DNA from 4 places in the Bacillus sp. ISL-77 genome. Region 4 is predicted to be linked to each of the others. Evidence: riboswitches for the same ligand, from Rfam matches in the RefSeq annotation. Region 4 holds a riboswitch; each other region holds the start of a gene.
The links. Region 4 has a riboswitch for cyclic di-GMP ahead of J7E77_RS03160 (anti-repressor SinI family protein). Riboswitches for the same ligand answer to the same signal wherever they lie in the genome.
Positions count from the first base shown of each region.

Region 1: another riboswitch for cyclic di-GMP. It lies ahead of J7E77_RS19230 (anti-repressor SinI family protein); the one in region 4 lies ahead of J7E77_RS03160 (anti-repressor SinI family protein).
Region 2: another riboswitch for cyclic di-GMP. It lies ahead of J7E77_RS14880 (anti-repressor SinI family protein); the one in region 4 lies ahead of J7E77_RS03160 (anti-repressor SinI family protein).
Region 3: another riboswitch for cyclic di-GMP. It lies ahead of J7E77_RS06805 (TadA family conjugal transfer-associated ATPase); the one in region 4 lies ahead of J7E77_RS03160 (anti-repressor SinI family protein).

Region 1 covers NZ_JAGGQY010000047.1:8,141-12,672, forward strand. The annotation lists gene J7E77_RS19225 (VanZ family protein) at 1-460, opposite strand, end outside; cyclic di-GMP riboswitch class I at 1,031-1,114, shown strand; gene J7E77_RS19230 (anti-repressor SinI family protein) at 1,143-1,262, shown strand; gene J7E77_RS19235 (lactonase family protein) at 1,577-2,635, opposite strand; gene manA (mannose-6-phosphate isomerase, class I) at 2,838-3,785, shown strand; gene J7E77_RS31470 (response regulator transcription factor) at 3,857-4,532, opposite strand, start outside.
Region 2 covers NZ_JAGGQY010000036.1:226,671-231,202, forward strand. The annotation lists gene hutH (histidine ammonia-lyase) at 170-1,696, shown strand; gene J7E77_RS14875 (hypothetical protein) at 1,729-1,932, opposite strand; cyclic di-GMP riboswitch class I at 2,304-2,393, shown strand; gene J7E77_RS14880 (anti-repressor SinI family protein) at 2,424-2,555, shown strand; gene J7E77_RS14885 (helix-turn-helix domain-containing protein) at 2,660-2,989, opposite strand; gene map (type I methionyl aminopeptidase) at 3,269-4,018, shown strand; gene J7E77_RS14895 (DUF1128 domain-containing protein) at 4,055-4,279, opposite strand; gene J7E77_RS14900 (YtxH domain-containing protein) at 4,517-4,532, shown strand, end outside.
Region 3 covers NZ_JAGGQY010000018.1:76,032-80,563, forward strand. The annotation lists gene J7E77_RS06795 (fumarylacetoacetate hydrolase family protein) at 1-429, opposite strand, end outside; gene J7E77_RS06800 (type II secretion system F family protein) at 543-833, opposite strand; gene J7E77_RS06805 (TadA family conjugal transfer-associated ATPase) at 830-2,134, opposite strand; cyclic di-GMP riboswitch class I at 2,268-2,354, opposite strand; gene J7E77_RS06810 (spore germination protein) at 2,616-2,837, shown strand; gene J7E77_RS06815 (spore germination protein GerPB) at 2,856-3,083, shown strand; gene gerPC (spore germination protein GerPC) at 3,146-3,760, shown strand; gene J7E77_RS06825 (spore gernimation protein GerPD) at 3,757-3,933, shown strand; gene J7E77_RS06830 (spore germination protein GerPE) at 3,939-4,346, shown strand; gene J7E77_RS06835 (spore germination protein) at 4,403-4,532, shown strand, end outside.
Region 4 covers NZ_JAGGQY010000010.1:43,717-48,248, forward strand. The annotation lists gene J7E77_RS03155 (polysaccharide deacetylase family protein) at 1-1,747, shown strand, start outside; gene J7E77_RS03160 (anti-repressor SinI family protein) at 2,401-2,526, opposite strand; cyclic di-GMP riboswitch class I at 2,553-2,637, opposite strand; gene J7E77_RS03165 (hypothetical protein) at 3,233-3,406, shown strand; gene J7E77_RS03170 (NAD(P)H-dependent oxidoreductase) at 3,523-4,110, shown strand; gene J7E77_RS03175 (hypothetical protein) at 4,326-4,532, opposite strand, start outside.

The DNA of each region.
Region 1 (4,532 bases), on a different contig from region 4:
TAATATTAAACCTTTTTAAAATAAAAAATACTGATAAAATACCGAATGAATCAATAACTAAGTCATAAAAACGTCCATCTCTCCCGAAAAATAACTGCAGGAATTCTGTTAGAAACGCAAAAGTAATGGAGATTCCGATAGAATATATGTGACTTCTTAATAGATTGAAGAGGAGAAAATCCATTATCGCAAAACCGATAAAATGGCCTAACTTAATTTTAATAAATTCAGAATGAATCAAGGTTAAATCATTTAAATAAAAAAAAGACAAAAAGTCCGGATTTGATACCCACTTTAATCCAAATGAATGTAAATATATTAATCGCTCTATACTCTCAGTCCAGGTATTTACCAACAAAAATAGTCCCCATAAAATAATCATTAAGACTTTTATAAAAAGAAATCGTTTCTTTGTCTTTCTCTTACGTATTCTACTACCTTGTACCGGTTGATAATCCAAAATCCTTGCTCCTAACTAACTAGTATTTCTTAATTGAATTATATTATTAATTTTATCATTGTTCCCTTTAAAGAACAAATAGGAGATATTCACACTAAAATAATCCAATAATGTACAACTTTCGTATTATAAGTTAATAATATTTCTATGGGTAAAATTAACCCGTTTCCATTTACAAAATTCTACATTTTCTTTTATAATGAACATAAGTTGTTCTTATTTAGGAACCGATAATTAGAAAAGAAGGGAAATCATGATATATCCACTAATAAAAGAAAGAAACCAGATTCACATTGTGAAAGATTCCTATCATTGTGCATGCGGTCTAGAATTTAATAAGGATCGAATTATTAAAAGGAAGACCCTTAGAAATATTAAATTTATTGAATTAGGTCAGGTAACTTGTGAGAACTGTTTTTTAAAACTTCTAAATTATGACTAATGGGTTTACATATTTTTTGTCGAAATTGTGTCGAAATTTTTGGAAATATTTGCATTTAGTTTCCCGTAAGACTATAGTACTATTAGTTTATTCTATAATATTTTAATACTTTAATACTTTAATACTATAAACGACAAAGGCAAACCTTTCGAAAGATTGGGACGCAAAGCTACAGGTCTAAAGTTTTTAACTAGGATGGCTGAGTTACCTGAAATAGTAATCATTTTAGGAGGGTGAATTTTGTCTGCATTAACCAATGAAAAAGATTTTGATACAGAATGGTTAGAACTTATTAATGAAGCTAAAAAGATAGGACTTTCCATTGATGAAATTAGAGATTTCCTAAAACGTTCCCTTTAGAGCCAATTTAATTTATCCCTTGGATAAAAAGACTATTGAGGTGGAGTATATAATTAATACGAGGGTTATTGATTATACAATTTTCGCAATATTCAATTTTTGGGACAGCAGCGGGCGCAAAGTATAAGACCTCAGGTGATTATAGCAGGTTATTATTGTTCGTCTGTATATTATGGAAAAGCAATATAATAAAATACCCTTATACAGAGAACGTATTTTTATTAAGTAAAATTTTAAAGTGAATAAAATGCTCTATAAATTTGAAACAGCTTAACAAATTAATGAGCAATTTGTTAAGCTGTTTTAGGTATAGGTTAATAATTTAAAAACTTCACACAAACCGCATAAGGCACAGTAATATCAGACTCAATCAACGTCAATTTCCCCGAAAACTCATCCCTTGAGAACAATACTAAATTGCCTGACTCCTGATTCGAAGCAACCACAAACTTCCCGCTAGGATCAATTTCAAAATCCCTTGGCCAATCACCTTCAGTCGATGTATGTTCAACAAAGCTAAGCTCGCCCGTTTCGATATCCACACGGAAAACGGCTATACTGTTATGCCCGCGATTACCGGCATAGACAAAGCGTCCATCAGCTGAAATATGAATCGCACTGCCTTGGTTATTATCTGTAAAATCAGCTGGAAGTGTGGATATATATTGTTTTTCGGTAAAGTGGCCATCTTCCTTATGATAGGTTAATACAATGACCTCCGAACTAAATTCGGTCATGATATATGCATATTGGCCATTAGGATGAAAAACCAAATGCCTTGGTCCGCTCCCAGCTTTTAAAGGTAACAGGCTGGCTTTTGAAAGTGTGCCATCACTGTTAATCGGATACGAAATAAGGGCATCAATTCCTAATTCTACAACTGCGAGATAGTTCTCATCAGGTGTGACTCCTGCATAATGAGTATGTGGTTTTTCCTGTCTTGGATCTGGGCCTGAACCTTCATGTTTAATGATTGAGGCAGCCGGTTGGACCGTGCCATCCTCCTCGTTAATTAAGTAGGATTCTACGGATCCTTTATGGTAATTTGCACTGAATGCATAGCGGTTTTTGCTGTCTACACTTACATGACATGGCGATGAGCCTGGAAGCATCTGACGATTTTGCTCCGTTAATGTGCCATCACCCTCTATTGAAAAAGCAACGACACCACCTTCTTCCCCTTTTTTTGCAACGGAATATAGATAGCGATTGTCCTTACTGATCGTTAGGTATGTAGGATTTTCTAACTGTGCCGCCTCGTTAATATCCACTATTCTTCCCTCGTTAGTATCAAGTGTGAAGGAATAGATTCCTTTACTGTCCCCCTTCGTGTATGTTCCAATATAACCGATATATTTTTGGTTGTTTGTCATTTGATCTCTCCTTAAAAAATGTAGTCTGTTTATTCTATCAAAATTTCCAATGATTACTCAAACAATGCAATCCTTGGATGAATGCTGTGATTAGAAATAATTAATGGAAACAGCCGTAAATTAATAGCTTTCCATAAAAAAATGATTATGATAAATTTGAAAGGGGAAAATTCCAATAGACATATGAACTACGGAGGGAATTATATTGCAGCCATTATTTTTAAAACCCGTTTTTAAAGAACGAATTTGGGGTGGAACCGCCTTACAAAAAGAATTTGGTTACTCGATACCAAACGATAAAACAGGGGAATGCTGGGCGATTTCCGCACATCCGAACGGTCCATCGATGATTGAAAATGGACCATTTGCTGGAAAAACTCTGGACGTACTTTGGAAAGAACAACCTGAACTTTTTGGAAATCCGACGGAAGACGTTTTCCCTCTATTAACAAAAATATTGGATGCGAACATGGATTTATCCGTTCAAGTTCATCCAGGTGATACCTATGCAAAAATCCATGAAAACGGTGAACTTGGGAAAACAGAATGCTGGTATATCATTGATTGTAAAGAGGATGCGGACATGATTTTTGGCCATAACGCCAAGACAAAAGAAGAATTGATCCAGCAAACGAAGGAAGGGCGATGGGAGGATTTACTTCGCAGGGTTAAAATTAAGCCAGGGGATTTTTTCTATGTACCAAGTGGGACCATCCATGCTTTGTGTGAAGGAACCCTGGTATTAGAAACACAACAAAGCTCGGATACCACCTACCGCGTCTATGATTATGACCGCAGAGATGCAGAAGGCAATTTGCGAGATCTCCATTTGGAGAAAGCGATTGATGTTACTTCAGTTCCACATCAAGGGAACGTTACTGTTCCTAAAATTGAAAAAAAGGAAAATGCAACAATTACCTCCTATGTTGAATCTGATTTCTTCTCCGTATATAAATGGGATGTAAACGGAAAGTCAACCTTTGATTTGCAGAATCATTACGTGCTTTTGAGTGTGATAAAGGGCGAAGGCACACTTGTTCATCAAGGGGAAGCCTATCAATTGGACAAGGGCACCCACCTTATCATCCCGGTTGGGTTTGGGGAATTCGAGATAGCTGGAGATTGCCAATTAATTGTCTCACATACATAACAAAAAAGGTCTGACTCCAAAATCCCTCACTATTTTTTATAGTGAGGGATTATTTTGAGTCTGATTCATTCTTAATTGCTTGATTGGATGATTGACCTATACTCACTTGGATAGTAACCCGTGTTCGTTTTAAATACGCGGCTAAAATAATACTGGTCTGGATAGCCAACTACCTTTCCGACCATTTTAATTTCCATATTCAAATCAGAAGAAAGAATGTGTTTGGCTTCGCTAATTCTTAATCGGGTTAAATATTTAATAGGGCTTTCATTTGTATACTTTTTAAAAATCTTCCCTAAATAATCCACCGTGAAGTTTAGTTCATTAGCTATTTCTTTAAGGGATAAATCTTTTTTATAGTTTTCTTTAATAAATAATTTGACAGATTCAACTAATTCTTCTGGTGATATTTTATCTGACATTGATAAAGCAATGTTTGCAAGAGAGTCTAAATCCCCTTTTAACTTTAGTTCGATTTTAGCTAATAATGAACGTAAATCTTCATTTACAACTGGCTTTAACAAGTAATCTTCTACCTTGTAATTGATTGCCTGACGAGCGTATTCAAACTCATGATGTCCGCTTAAAATAGCAGTTTTTGTATTTGGATAGGCAAAATAGATGCTTTTGGCTAATTCTAAACCATTCATAATGGGCATCTGGATATCTGTAATGACTAGTTGGGGTATATCTTTCTCAATCATATTAAGGGCTTCCTGACCGTTCATGGCTTCACCAATTACAATA
Region 2 (4,532 bases), on a different contig from region 4:
CATCACATACAATAATTAGCAATAAGATAGTTAAAGAATGGAATGATCCCATGTGGCATCTAATAATATTCGATCAATTAATCATAAAAGAGGCTGGACTCCAAATCAAATAGATTCGGAATCCAGCCTCTTTCTTTATTATACTACAGTGGTAGAGGAGAGGGACAAAATGATCACACTTACAGGTGGAAGCTTAACATTAGAGCAGATGAAAGATGTATTATATGGCAAGCAAAAGGTTAATGCTTCAGACAAGAGTATGGAAGCCGTCAAGAAGAGCCGTGAAGCAGTAGAAAGAATTGTTTCAGAATCAAAGGTAGTTTATGGAATTACGACTGGATTTGGAAAATTCAGCGATGTACTTATCGATAAGAGTCATGTTCAAGACCTGCAGCTTAATTTAATTCGTTCCCATGCGTGCGGGGTAGGTGAACCTTTTCCGGAAATTGTTTCTAAAGCCATGGTCCTTCTTCGGGCTAACGCACTACTAAAGGGCTTTTCTGGAGTCAGACCTATTGTCATTGAAAAGTTATTAGAGTTAGTGAATAAAGATATCATTCCTGTCATCCCACAGCAAGGTTCCCTTGGTGCGAGCGGTGATTTAGCCCCGCTTTCTCACCTTGCCTTAGTTCTAATTGGGGAAGGAGAGGTATTTTACAAAGGTAAGCAAATCGATGCTTTTGATGCGCTCCAGTTAGAAGGAATTCTACCCGTAACATTGGAAGCAAAAGAAGGTCTAGCTCTAATTAATGGTACTCAAGCGATGACAGCAATGGGTGTTATTGGTTACTTGGAGGCAGAACAGTTAGCACATGAAAGTGAGCTGATTGCTGCAATGACAATGGAAGGGTTAAACGGAATTATCGATGCATTTGCAGAAGAAGTTCATGTCGCAAGGGGATACAAACAGCAGATTGACACAGCAGCGAGAATTCGTCGTTATTTAGGCGATAGTTTATTGACAACACAGCAGGGCGAGTTACGGGTTCAAGATGCTTATTCTCTCCGCTGCATTCCACAAGTTCACGGGGCATCTTGGCAGGCCTTGGATTATGTGAAAGAAAAATTAGAGATCGAAATGAATGCAGCAACGGATAATCCATTAATTTTTGATGATGGAGAAAAGGTGATTTCTGGGGGGAACTTCCACGGACAGCCCATAGCTTTTGCGATGGATTTTATGAAGATTGCCGTAGCGGAACTAGCAAATATCTCGGAAAGACGAATTGAAAGATTAGTTAATCCACAGCTAAATGATTTACCGGCTTTCCTAAGTCCTGAACCTGGTTTGCAATCGGGTGCAATGATTATGCAATATGCGGCAGCAGCGCTTGTTTCAGAAAATAAAACACTCGCACATCCTGCCAGTGTCGACTCGATTCCCTCTTCCGCAAATCAAGAGGATCATGTAAGTATGGGAACAATTGCTTCTAGGCATGCTTATCAAATTATCCAGAACGCACGCAGAGTTATCGCAATTGAACTAATTTGTGCCATGCAGGCGGTTGAAATTCGCGGGATCGAAAAAATGGCATCTTATACCAGGGGGTTTTATGATAAAGGCCGCGAACAGGTAGCTTCGATTAAACAAGACAGGGTGTTTTCCAAGGACATCGAAAAAGCAGCTAATTGGCTTAAAGCAGTTGAATTTTCACATTTTATTAGAAATTTAAGTGTGGAAAAAGGCGAATTCTAGGGATATAAAAAGGCGTGAAGTGCTCACGCCTTTTATTCTGTCTGGTCATTTAGTAAACGAGCAGTATCTCCTCGATATTCATCCTCATCTTCCACTCGATTTTTAAAGGCTTCCCTTACCACTAAAAATTCTTCGTCCCCAATTGCTTGTTTCGCATGCTTTTCTGTTAAACTGTCTTTTGGAAAATTACCTGGGTGGTTTTTCTTTTTATGTTCAAAATGTTCTCCACGTGCCAAATTCAACACTCCTTTCGTCATCAAAAGTAGCATTCCCTGATTGGAGTGAAAATAATTACTATTAAAAAAGAAAAAGCTGTCTGAAAGTGGAATCTATAAATAGATTCACTCTTCACCAGCTTTATCTTTCGGGGGATCTGGTTTACACATGCGGTCTAAGACATACCCAGCAGGGGTTAAGCTGTAATTGGGATATTTTTGTAGATGTTTGGCATAATTTGTTAGAAAGAAATGTGTGAAAATTAAAATAATACGACAAATTACAACACCCTACTAAAATAGCACTAGATATAATATCAATGAGGATTAAGTAAATCGACCTATCACATAAGAACGATAAGCTAATACAGTCATACTTAAGTTGTATTAGTATCAGAAAAAGGCAAACCTGTTGAAAAGCAGGGACGCAAAGCCGAGGATCTAAGGCAAGTATGACTTGTTACGATGGCCGGGCTACCTGGAATACACAATGTATTTTAGGAGTGAGAAAAATGGTTATTACAAAAAGTGAAGTAGAAGTAATCGATCAAGAATGGATGGAACTCATATTAGAAGCAAAAGACTTGGGATTATCCATAAAAGCAGTTCGTGACTTCCTTAGCCAACAAGAGGTTATGAGTTAATCACGGAACGACAGTGTACATAAATAAAAAAAGCATTCTACAAATGGGAGTATTTGTAGAATGCTTTTCTTTGTTCAAATTGAAAAAGACCTTTTCACAGGTTATTATTTATCGTCGTTTTGATTAATACGCCACTTGTTAAATTCAAGAAAATCACGAAATTGTTCTTTGGAAACACCAGAATTCATTGCATCTTTGACAAGATTCATCCAATCAATGTCTAATTCCGCTTTATTGACTTCTTCATGTATTAAATGATCAATAGGTATATTTAAGACAACTGCAATTTTTTCAAGAAACTTTATAGAAGGATTCTCTTGTTTGTTATTTTCAAGGTTACTTAAATAAGATTTTGCCACGCCTGCTTGAGCAGCAAGTTCGGAAAGTGACATTTTCTTTTCTAAGCGGAATTTTTTTACGCGATCACCGATCATAATTCTCACACACCTAATTATTATTCACTTTACATTAATTCTATCAAAAAGAATAGAAAAGTACCATATTAAGAACAAAGGAATATGACAAAAATATGAACTTCGAGAAAAAGTTTCACCAATAAAGTATTTTTGAAAAATTAACAGGATAGGGTTAATATTAATATTGTTGCCAATAGTGGTCAATTGTATAATTCACTAAAAGGATGGCTTTTAGACGAATAACAATTTTGAATATTATACATAAAAATAAACAAAAAGGAAGGGGACCCTCCTAAAATGATTGTCCTTAAATCACAACGTGAAATTGAAGCAATGAAAAAGGCAGGAGAAATACTTGCAGCTTGTCATAAAGAAATTGGAAAATTAATCAAACCAGGTATAACCACTTGGGAAATCGATGAATTTGTTGAAGGATTTCTTAAGAAAAATGGAGCGACACCAGAACAAAAGGGTTATAAGGGTTATGAATATGCAACCTGTGCAAGCATAAATGACGAAATATGCCATGGCTTCCCAAGGAAGGAGTCTTTAAAAGATGGGGACATTGTGACAGTGGATATGGTTGTCAATTACAATGGTGCCTTGGCTGATTCCGCTTGGTCCTACGCAGTAGGAAAGGTATCTGAGGAAACCGAACGTTTATTAAATGTTACAAAGGAAGCACTCTATAAAGGGATAGAACAGGCGATTGTCGGCAATCGAATCGGGGATATCGGGCACGCAATTCAAACCTATGTTGAAAGCGAAGGTTTTTCTGTTGTTCGAGACTTTATTGGTCATGGGATTGGAGCAGTGATACACGAGAAGCCGGATGTTCCGCACTACGGACTGCCAGGAAAAGGCGCAAGAATTAAAGAAGGTATGGTCTTTACAATTGAACCCATGGTTAATGTAGGTAGATACCAAACGAAGATGGATAACAATGGCTGGACGGCAAGGACCATTGATGGGAAATATTCAGCACAATACGAACATACACTTGCGATTACAAAGGATGGACCTGTCATCTTAACTGAACAGGAATAAAAACAAACCCGTTATGTGCAATAACGGGTTTTTAGCTTATTTTTTTCGGAGGCTTCCAAGCTCTTCTACTAAGGCCTGCATTTCATTAGGACTAAATGAATTTTTTCTAAGGACCATATCATAAATCTCTTTTAATTCCTCGTACATTTCTTCATCAAAATGCGAAGGTTTTATGGCTCCAAGGTTTAAAACCTTTAGCTTTTCCTTTATTTGCTCAATCATATATTCGACATTCTCAATTGATTTTTCTGATAAGTTCATTTGGGTCACCCTTTCCGCGAATTATTATGTCCATCTTTTCATGTTGAAAATTATATGTCAATAAAAAATTCCTAGGAACGCCCCCCAATTTAATTTAGCCAAAAAAATGGATAAAAGTATCAGTTGGACTTGCGTGGCCATCCTCTATGAAGCAAAATAAATAAAAGAGGGTTTTGGTATTATTATCATCGGGTATTATTGATGATAATAATAATTAAGATTAAAGGAGAGGTTAACATGACAAAGAAAAATC
Region 3 (4,532 bases), on a different contig from region 4:
ATTTGTTACATCTTGATGGTTTAGGACTGTTTCATTCGGTCCAATAACCGTTGTAGGGGCTTTCGTAAAGACCATTACATGTTCCGGGATATCTGCTTCACTTCCCATTTCAATCGCATGTTCTGCATAATTTTTTCCTACACAGAAAATATTCTTGTTTGGTCTTGGAATAGGAGCTAGCAAGGTTGCCTCTTCCATGGGGACGTATAATGACGCAGCATGTGTACCACTAATTACCCAATCATACAAAACTTGGACTTGTTCGATAAAACTTTCTCCTAAATCGATACATTCCTGCATTGAAGAAGGGAAACTTCTTTTACCTGTCCTTGCTTCTTCAGCAGGATTTAATAAAATTACTTTTGATTCATCTGGGTCTACTAAACCAACAAATGTTTCATGATTATGTTCTACTGTTACAAATTTCATCGTTTTCACCTCAATTTATAGTAATTACACTTTATATAGTAAAAGAAACAGATGAACCGAACAAATATAAAGAATCAAAAAAGGCCGATCCCTAATTAAAAGGGAATCAGCCCTTAACTATTTTTAAAAGCATCGATAAATTGGATGATTGCCGGTCCTAACAAAACGATAAATAAACTTGGAAATATGAAAAGAACTAACGGAAAGAGCATTTTGATTGGTGCTTTCATAGCCGTCTCTTCCGCCCGTTGCTTTCTCTGTTCTCTGACTTCATTGGATTGAACTCGGAGCACTCGAACCATGCCGATTCCTAATTTTTCAGCTTGTAAAACATTACTGATAAACGCTCTAACAATATCTACATCAAGCCTATCTCTGAAAAAAATCAGGAGCAGTCCAATCATTGCCGCCACTCCTCATTTTCTATAAACACGGACGACGGAATGTGAATCCCTGATGCCTCCAGACGATCATAAAACTTAGGGTGGACACCGGTAGGTACAAGCCTTCCAATGATTTTTCCTTCTGCGTTAAGTCCTTCTTGTTTAAAAGAGAAGATATCTTGGAGAACGATAATTTCTCCTTCCATTCCTTGTACCTCAGTTATATTGACAATTTTCCTTGTTCCGTCCTTCAAACGTGTTTGCTGTATAATCACATCAATCGCCCCAGCAATTTGCTCACGTAGTGCTTTTATCGGCAAATCTACACCAGCTATAAGAACCATTGTTTCCAACCGAGCAATCATATCTCTTGGACTGTTTGAGTGCCCTGTAGCCAATGAACCATCATGTCCCGTATTCATTGCCTGCAGCATATCAAGCGCTTCTCCTCCACGTACTTCCCCGATAATAACGCGGTCTGGTCTCATCCGTAGTGAGTTCCTGACAAGATCTCTAATGGAGATGGCTCCTTTACCTTTTATATTGGGCGGACGTGACTCTAGGGATATCACATGCTCTTGTCCCAATTGAATCTCGGCTGCATCCTCAATAGTTACGATTTTTTCATCATCTGGGATAAAATTTGACAAAACATTGAGTGTGGTTGTTTTGCCAGATCCTGTTCCTCCGCTGACAAACATATTTAACCGTGCTTTCACACAAGCATCTAGAAAGATAGCCATTTCTTCTGTGACTGTTCCAAAGTTAATCAAATCTTCAATCTGGTAGGGATCCTTTGGAAATTTCCTGATTGTTATAGTTGGTCCATTTAATGCCAAGGGGGGAATGATAGCATTAACACGCGATCCATCCGGAAGCCTGGCATCTACCATTGGAGAACTTTCATCTATTCTCCGTCCCAGTGGGGCAACTATTTTGTCTATTACACTCATGACATGTTCATTGTCTCGGAATTGAACTGGCGTTAACACCAACTTCCCTTTTCGTTCACAGTAAACTTGGTTGGGTCCATTCACCATTACCTCTGAAACATCTTCATCTAAAAGAAGGGAATTAATTGGTCCGAAACCAGTTAGGTCGTTGATTAGCTCATCATCTACTTTTTTTCGATCAATTTGCCCACGGAATTCTTCATCTTCTTTTATTATTTCGACTGCCATTCCGTCAAACTTTGGAATGATTTCCTCAATTTCTTGCTCTTTTAACTCTTGCAAAATTTTCTTATGAAGAACATTCTTTAATTCCTGATGTTTGTTAGCTTTTTTCGCCTTTTCATTTTCCTCGTCCATTAAAGGTATCATCAACAATTTTCACCTCCGTGAAATAGAAATAGCCCCACCTTTACCAAAGGGGGGGATAGAATTCATAGAACAACCATATATACATAGAAAACCTATGCAGACATAGAATATCTATTATGAAACACCCTGATCTTTCGGTAACTGGCTGGCTTAGTGCAAATGCACCTTAGCCCCTGTAGCTTTGCGTCACTGATTTTCATCAGCTTTGCCTTTATCGAGACTCAGTGTTTATTTTTCCGACTGATCTCTTAATCACATAATAGAACGTTTTACCCTTATCTGATATCCTACTATTTTATCATTTTGCGTGGTAAATCATAGGTTAATTGAACTGTTTTTCATTCATACCCCTAAAAACAAATAAATAAAAGTGTAAATAAACTTAAATGACCTCTGTTTCCAATTTATTTGGGCGAATCAATCACATTACCTTTGCCCATACATAGGATGTAGAAGATACTATGAAAAAAGGGTGTTGAAAATGCCAGCGATTGTTGGAGTTGCACAGGTCATTACACTTGGCAGCAGTTCTGTTTTCCATATTGGAGATGTTTATAAAATTATGCCATTTTCTACTGCAAAAACCTTTTCCGGTGCTGGTTCCTTTAACACAGGGGATAGCTTACAGCTCCATAATAATGTTAGTTCCACAAATACCAATGATTCAGATGTTTACGATCAAGGAATTGCACTTAATGCTTAATGAATGGGTGATTTTCAAATGAATTTCTATATCCAGCAGTCCATTCAGATTAATTTTATTAAAATTGGCGGGATTACCAATTCCTCCGTCCTACAAATAGGCAGTGCTGGGATTATTAAACCAACAGCTCATTTATATAATACCGGTGGATTTTCACAACCCGCACCGCAATCCATTCAACCTTCAGGGACTTTATTAGGGACACCAGCCGTACCATTACAAGCTGCTGTTAGAGAACAGGATTAGTAAGCCGCCCTATCATATAAAAATTGATAAACTTATTGGCGAAATAATTGTGAGGTGATTACATGTATCAGGATTATTCCCAATATCTTCAATGGCTGCAGATGTGTATTCAAGCACAGGAGCAGCGAATTCTAACTTTAGAGAACGCTCTCCAAAAAATGAAAGAAGATATCAAACAATTAAATGAAAAAAAGGCCATCCATGTTGATAAAATTGAATATAAATTTGATCAATTGAAAGTTGAGACGCTTGAAGGAACATTAAACATAGGTCTAAACCCATCCGAATTATCAGGAATCGAGGACTTCGCAGTACAAAGTCAATCCTTAACCACACCAATATCACCCAAGGATCAAATGCAAAGATCAATGAAAATCGAGGAAGCTATTTACAGATATTTAGAAACGGATTTACCTCAATTAGTTGAAAATGCCCAAAGGGAATTAACCGTTCAACCGAATGATGAATATTTATCGTTCATAAAACAAGACATCATTAAACAGCTTCCTATCAGGATTGAACAACATATAAACGCCCATTCCTCTGGCAGCCGCTCTTTTGAAAATGCGCCTTCGGACGATTTAGTTATAGAAGCATTAAAAAAGGAAATTCAAAATGGGGTATTTGTTTTTTTCAGCAATTTACCTGAAAATATGAAAGGGATGAAAACAGAATGAACTTCGAGGTTTATAACCGAGAACTCTTTGTCCAAAACATAAAAATCACTGGGGTAGCAAGCTCATCGTTAGTAATGGTGGGAGATACGGAAACGATTCAATTGGCCTCAACCTTTGATACCCCTGCAGAATCGTTAATCATAGGCCCGTTTGTTCCCCTATCACCGGAGTGACCATCATGTTGCAGAGAACCTCTTGTGTAGACACTATAAATATTAAGATTGCCTCTTTTTCCTCTACGGTACAGCTAGGGGATTCCTGTATCATTAATGGACTTTCAAGAGCACTCGCTGTCCAAAGGGAAGCTGACGTATTTTATGGAAATGAGGGGAATTTATCCTCTTATCGAGTCTTTTCCGAACCTATTCCTTTTCTACCTATCGATGAACCTTTCTCATACTCCCGTCAAAATCCAAACCCACTAATTAAGGTAAGTAAAATTGATATTATCGGGATATCTTCATCTTCCCTTTTACACGTTGGGAACAGCCGCCATGTTTCCATGGAGGCTAGAGTTAAGCATATTCGACAGTTACTTCCTATTCCTAGAAAAGAAGAAGAAGTAGAAGAACAGGGACAAAGATAAAAGCATAAGTTACGTTAAGGGAAATGCCGGGAATATACTAAAAAAGGATGTTTGTCATGCCAGCGATTATTGGTCCTGTCCAAATCGTTCACGTAAGTGGAGGTATAGTGCAATTTGGCGATACCGTGTATATCTCTCCAAAGAGCACCTCAAAGACAAATGCTGGTTCAGGTGCATTTAATACTG
Region 4 (4,532 bases):
AGAAGGGCACGAAATTGGTAACCATACCTTTACCCATCCGGATGTTGCATCGATCACACCATTTCAAACGAAAATGGAGCTAAATGCAAATCAGCGATTATTTCAAGAAATTACCGGTCATTCGATGACTCTTTTCCGTCCGCCGTTTGTGGCCAATGCGGAACCGAGCACAAGGAACGAGCTGGAGCCAATAGTTCGAGCACAGGATATGGGGTATACCATGGTCGGTGAATTAATTGACTCAGATGATTGGCAAAGACTTTCTAGTCATGAGATTGTGAAGCGGGTGTTGGATCAGCTTCCAGAAGGAAATGTGATTTTGATGCACGATGCTGGCGGTGACCGCTCCAACACGGTAAAAGCCTTGCCTATTATAATTAAAGAACTCAAACAGCGCGGCTACACTTTTACCACCATCGCTGATCTAACTGGAAAAAGTAATAGTCAGATAATGCCCCCTGTTAAGGACAGCCCTTATTTGGTCTATGACAAGGCTGTATTCATGGTGTTACAAGGCTGGCACTTAGGATTAAGCTTCCTGTTCTACTCAGCGATCCTGTTAGGAATCTTACGACTGGCTATCTTCGTTTTCCTTTCAAGGAAGCAAGTAAAAAGGTATAAAGAGACCGTGATCGATCCTAGCTTCACCCCTTTTGTCAGCGTCGTGATTGCCGCCTATAACGAGGAAAAAGTAATTTGTAAAACAGTAGATTCTATTTTATCGAGCGACTACCCTGCTTTTGAGATACTGATTATCGATGACGGATCAAAGGATGATACGGCTGTTGTCGTTCAAGAAACTTATGCAAACTCATCCTTAGTCAGATTAATTAAAAAAACCAATGGAGGAAAATCTTCTGCTGTTAATCTTGGTTTTAAAGAGGCAAACGGGGAAATCGTGGTGGCTCTTGATGCAGATACACTCATCGCGGAAAATGCCATTTCATTGCTTGTTAACCATTTTAAAAATGAACATGTTGCTGCGGTTTCAGGGAATGTAAAGGTCGGCAATAAGGGGAACCTTCTTACAAACTGGCAGCATATCGAATATGTGACAGGCTTTAACCTAGAGAGAAGGGCTTTTGCAGCACTCAATTGCATTACGGTTGTACCAGGTGCCATCGGTGCATGGAGAAAGACGGCGGTAGAAGAAGCTGGATACTTTCAAGAGGATACACTGGCAGAGGATACCGATATCACACTTACCCTTTTACGCCAGGGGAAAAGGATTGAATTTGAAGAAAAGGCCTATGCCTTTACAGAAGTGCCGGAAGATATTAAAAGTCTGGCAAAACAGCGTTACCGATGGGTTTACGGTACGTTACAATGCTTATGGAAACATCGGGAGGCTTTATTCAATAAAAAACATAACTCATTAGGATTTATCGCTCTACCAAATATGTGGCTTTTCCAATATATTTATCAAACCATATCGCCTATTGCAGATATCTTGTTTATTTTAGCTCTGTTTAACCCGCACCCTGAAAGAGCAGCGATTGGATTTATTCTTTTTTACTTGCTGGATTTCTGTACTTCTCTCTATGCGTTTCGCTTGGAGAAAGAAAGTCCCAAACCCCTAGTCTCATTGTTCCTGCAACGAATCTTGTACAAGCAGCTGATGACCTATGTGGTGATAAAATCGATCTTCTCGGCAATAAAAGGAGTAACCGTTGGCTGGGGTAAACTAAAACGCAAAGGTAATGTAACACAGGAAACCTCGATGGTGAAGGTTAAGGAAAATATGTAATGGAAACTTCGCACAGGTCTTTCCCATTCGGGGAAGACCTTTTTTATATAGAAAAGCGGAAGAGCCCGTTTAGCGGCGTATGGACTCCTCGAAAAAGCTATCGCTTTTCCTTTGTGCGATGTTTATGCTGCCTAAGCCTTCCTTGTGGAGCGCTTCGACTGAGAAAAAGGAAACACGAAGAGCGCCAGCGATTCGATGTTGACTTATCGTAGGAAGAAGAGCGAAGTACACTAGCCGCTGGGAGCTGGAGCTAGACAATTCATAAATTTTAATGCTATATCATTTATTGTTTCTAAAAAAAGGATCACCAGCATTTTAACGGGTTCGTTCCCTATCGCAAACATTAAAAATGTTACCCAAAATGACTATCAAAATGTATATTAATTTGATAGTCATTTTTATTGATATATCAAGCTTTTTATAGAATTAGTGCTCAAATTTGTAATATACATTTTGATTGAATTTATTAGAACATTTAAGTGAACGTGAGTTGATTTACTGAAGAGTTATTGGATATTTATGTGAAAATGAAAATATAAATTGTGAAAAGTTGCACTTAAAGTAACGGGGCAGTTTAGTGGAACAAGGGCTGGTTATGAATGTCGTATTTGACCCAAAGTGCGAAGTAAATAAAAAAATAGACCAAATAGGGGTCAAGATGATTTTTTTAGAAATTCTTTAATTTCATCAACAGAAATTCCTAAATTACGAGCCTTAATAATGAGGTCAATCCATTCTTTGTCTAGTTCTTTTTCACAAGCAATTGCAGTAGTCAACATATTACCCTCCTAAAATATGTACTATTTTAGGCAACGCAGCCGTCATTGCTGTTTATAACCTTAGACCTGTAGCTGCGTCCCAATTTTTCAAATGGTTTGCCTTTTTCTAAAAATTGTTAATAATATGAAACAATTGTACTACAAACGTTCACTATATTGAACAAAATAAAAAACAAAAAGTTCAACAATATCTGCAAGTTATGTCGCACTTCGAAGAAAATGTGCAACAAATGAGAAAGCTCTTGTTAAACTAAAGGGGCAGTTTAGTGCCAATTAATGGTGACGGTCCCGACACAGGTTCGGTGCGGCGATACAACCTCCATCATCATAAGACGTTCGATGTGTTCGTGCCACCGGCTTCAGCGGGTGGACCGTTAGGGATGCCGTGGTATCTAACATTTGGCAATACAAACCCCGGTACACTAGCTTACCAGCATGACCAGGAAGAGAGCAGCGACCATCATCACCATCATGTTGACGAGAGTAGTTAATATTTGAATATATAAGGAAAGACCGTTCTAACATTTAGACCGGTCTTTTTTGGACAAGGTGTAACCCTTCTAAAAGGTTAGATTTTTTCTATGATTTGTTAAACAATATTCCTTATTGAGCTAACGGGTGCTTTAACTCAAGAAGGTTAGGTTGCTGCGGGAGCCTTTTTCTTATTGAGCGCTAATGGTCAGTTTAGTTTAAGAAGGGCTTTCAGATGCAATCTGAGCTCTTTTTTATTGAGAAGCAGGAAGGGCTCGCTTACCGAACTTCACTGCCTCGCCGCCTAACAGCCACCCTTCCGCAGGTGAGCCGGGATAAAATCATTTTTAATGTATTTAGTGAAGCCGATTACAATGAATACCTTAGAGTCTTTCAACAAACAAATTAAAAATAGTGGCAGAGCTAAAGCATGCTAATTGTAATGGGTTTAGTTACCTTTGATGATTAAAGGTACTAAAGGGTAATTTAAATATGTTCCACATAAAAAAAAATGGAGGGACTATAATGAATCATCTAATCGTGTATGCACATCCAAACCCTAACAGCTATAACCATGCCATTTTAGAAACTACAGTAAATACCTTAAAAGAAAATGGACATGAAGTTTCCGTAAGGGACTTATATGCATTAAATTTTGAACCTGTTTTAAGATTTGAAGGTAAAGGTGAAGTGCCTCCAGATATAAAAACCGAACAGGAATTTATCACTAAAGCCGATGTGATTACATTCATTTATCCGATATGGTGGACAGGTCTACCTGCCATTTTAAAAGGATATGTTGACAGGGTTTATTCTTATGGATTTGCCTACGAATATGCTGAAGATGGCACCATTAATAAACTTTTATCTGGGAAAAAGGGATTGATAATCAATACTTATGGAACCCCAAAAGAAATATACGATTCCATAGGAATGACAGAAAGCTTGAAGAAAACTTCCACCACCGGTATTTTTGAATTCTGTGGTATTGAAAGTGTTGGTCATGTACTTTTCGGAAGTGTTCCTCAAGTGGATGATGCAACACGAAAAGGAATGTTGGATGAAGTAAAGACCAAATTGAATTCACTTTTTGCTCCGATGGTTACAGTTTAGTGTTGTTGAGGCCTCGAAAAAGAGGTCTCTTTTTTATTTAGCACAAAACCACCAAACTAAAACAATCCCTTATTCAAGTAACGGGGTGCGTTAGTTCAATATGAAGTTCTAAAAAAACAGCCTGTATCAATGTTTACTTGGTAATCAATGATACAGGCTTTATCTATCGGAATTTAATTGTCCTTATATATATTTAACTTTAGGGTCCTTCTTTTTTAAAATTTAAATTCTATACCGTTTTCTATATAGATTGTGTTTTGTAATCCAGTTTGGTTTACCAGATATTCAAATACATTTTTTGCTGTGCTTCTGATCATCACGCTCATAGCTAAGTTGTTAAACACTCGTGCATAGCAGCGGATTATCAACGTATCATTTTCTTTAAACAGATGATAATAGACGGTTTCTTTCTGTATTTTCGA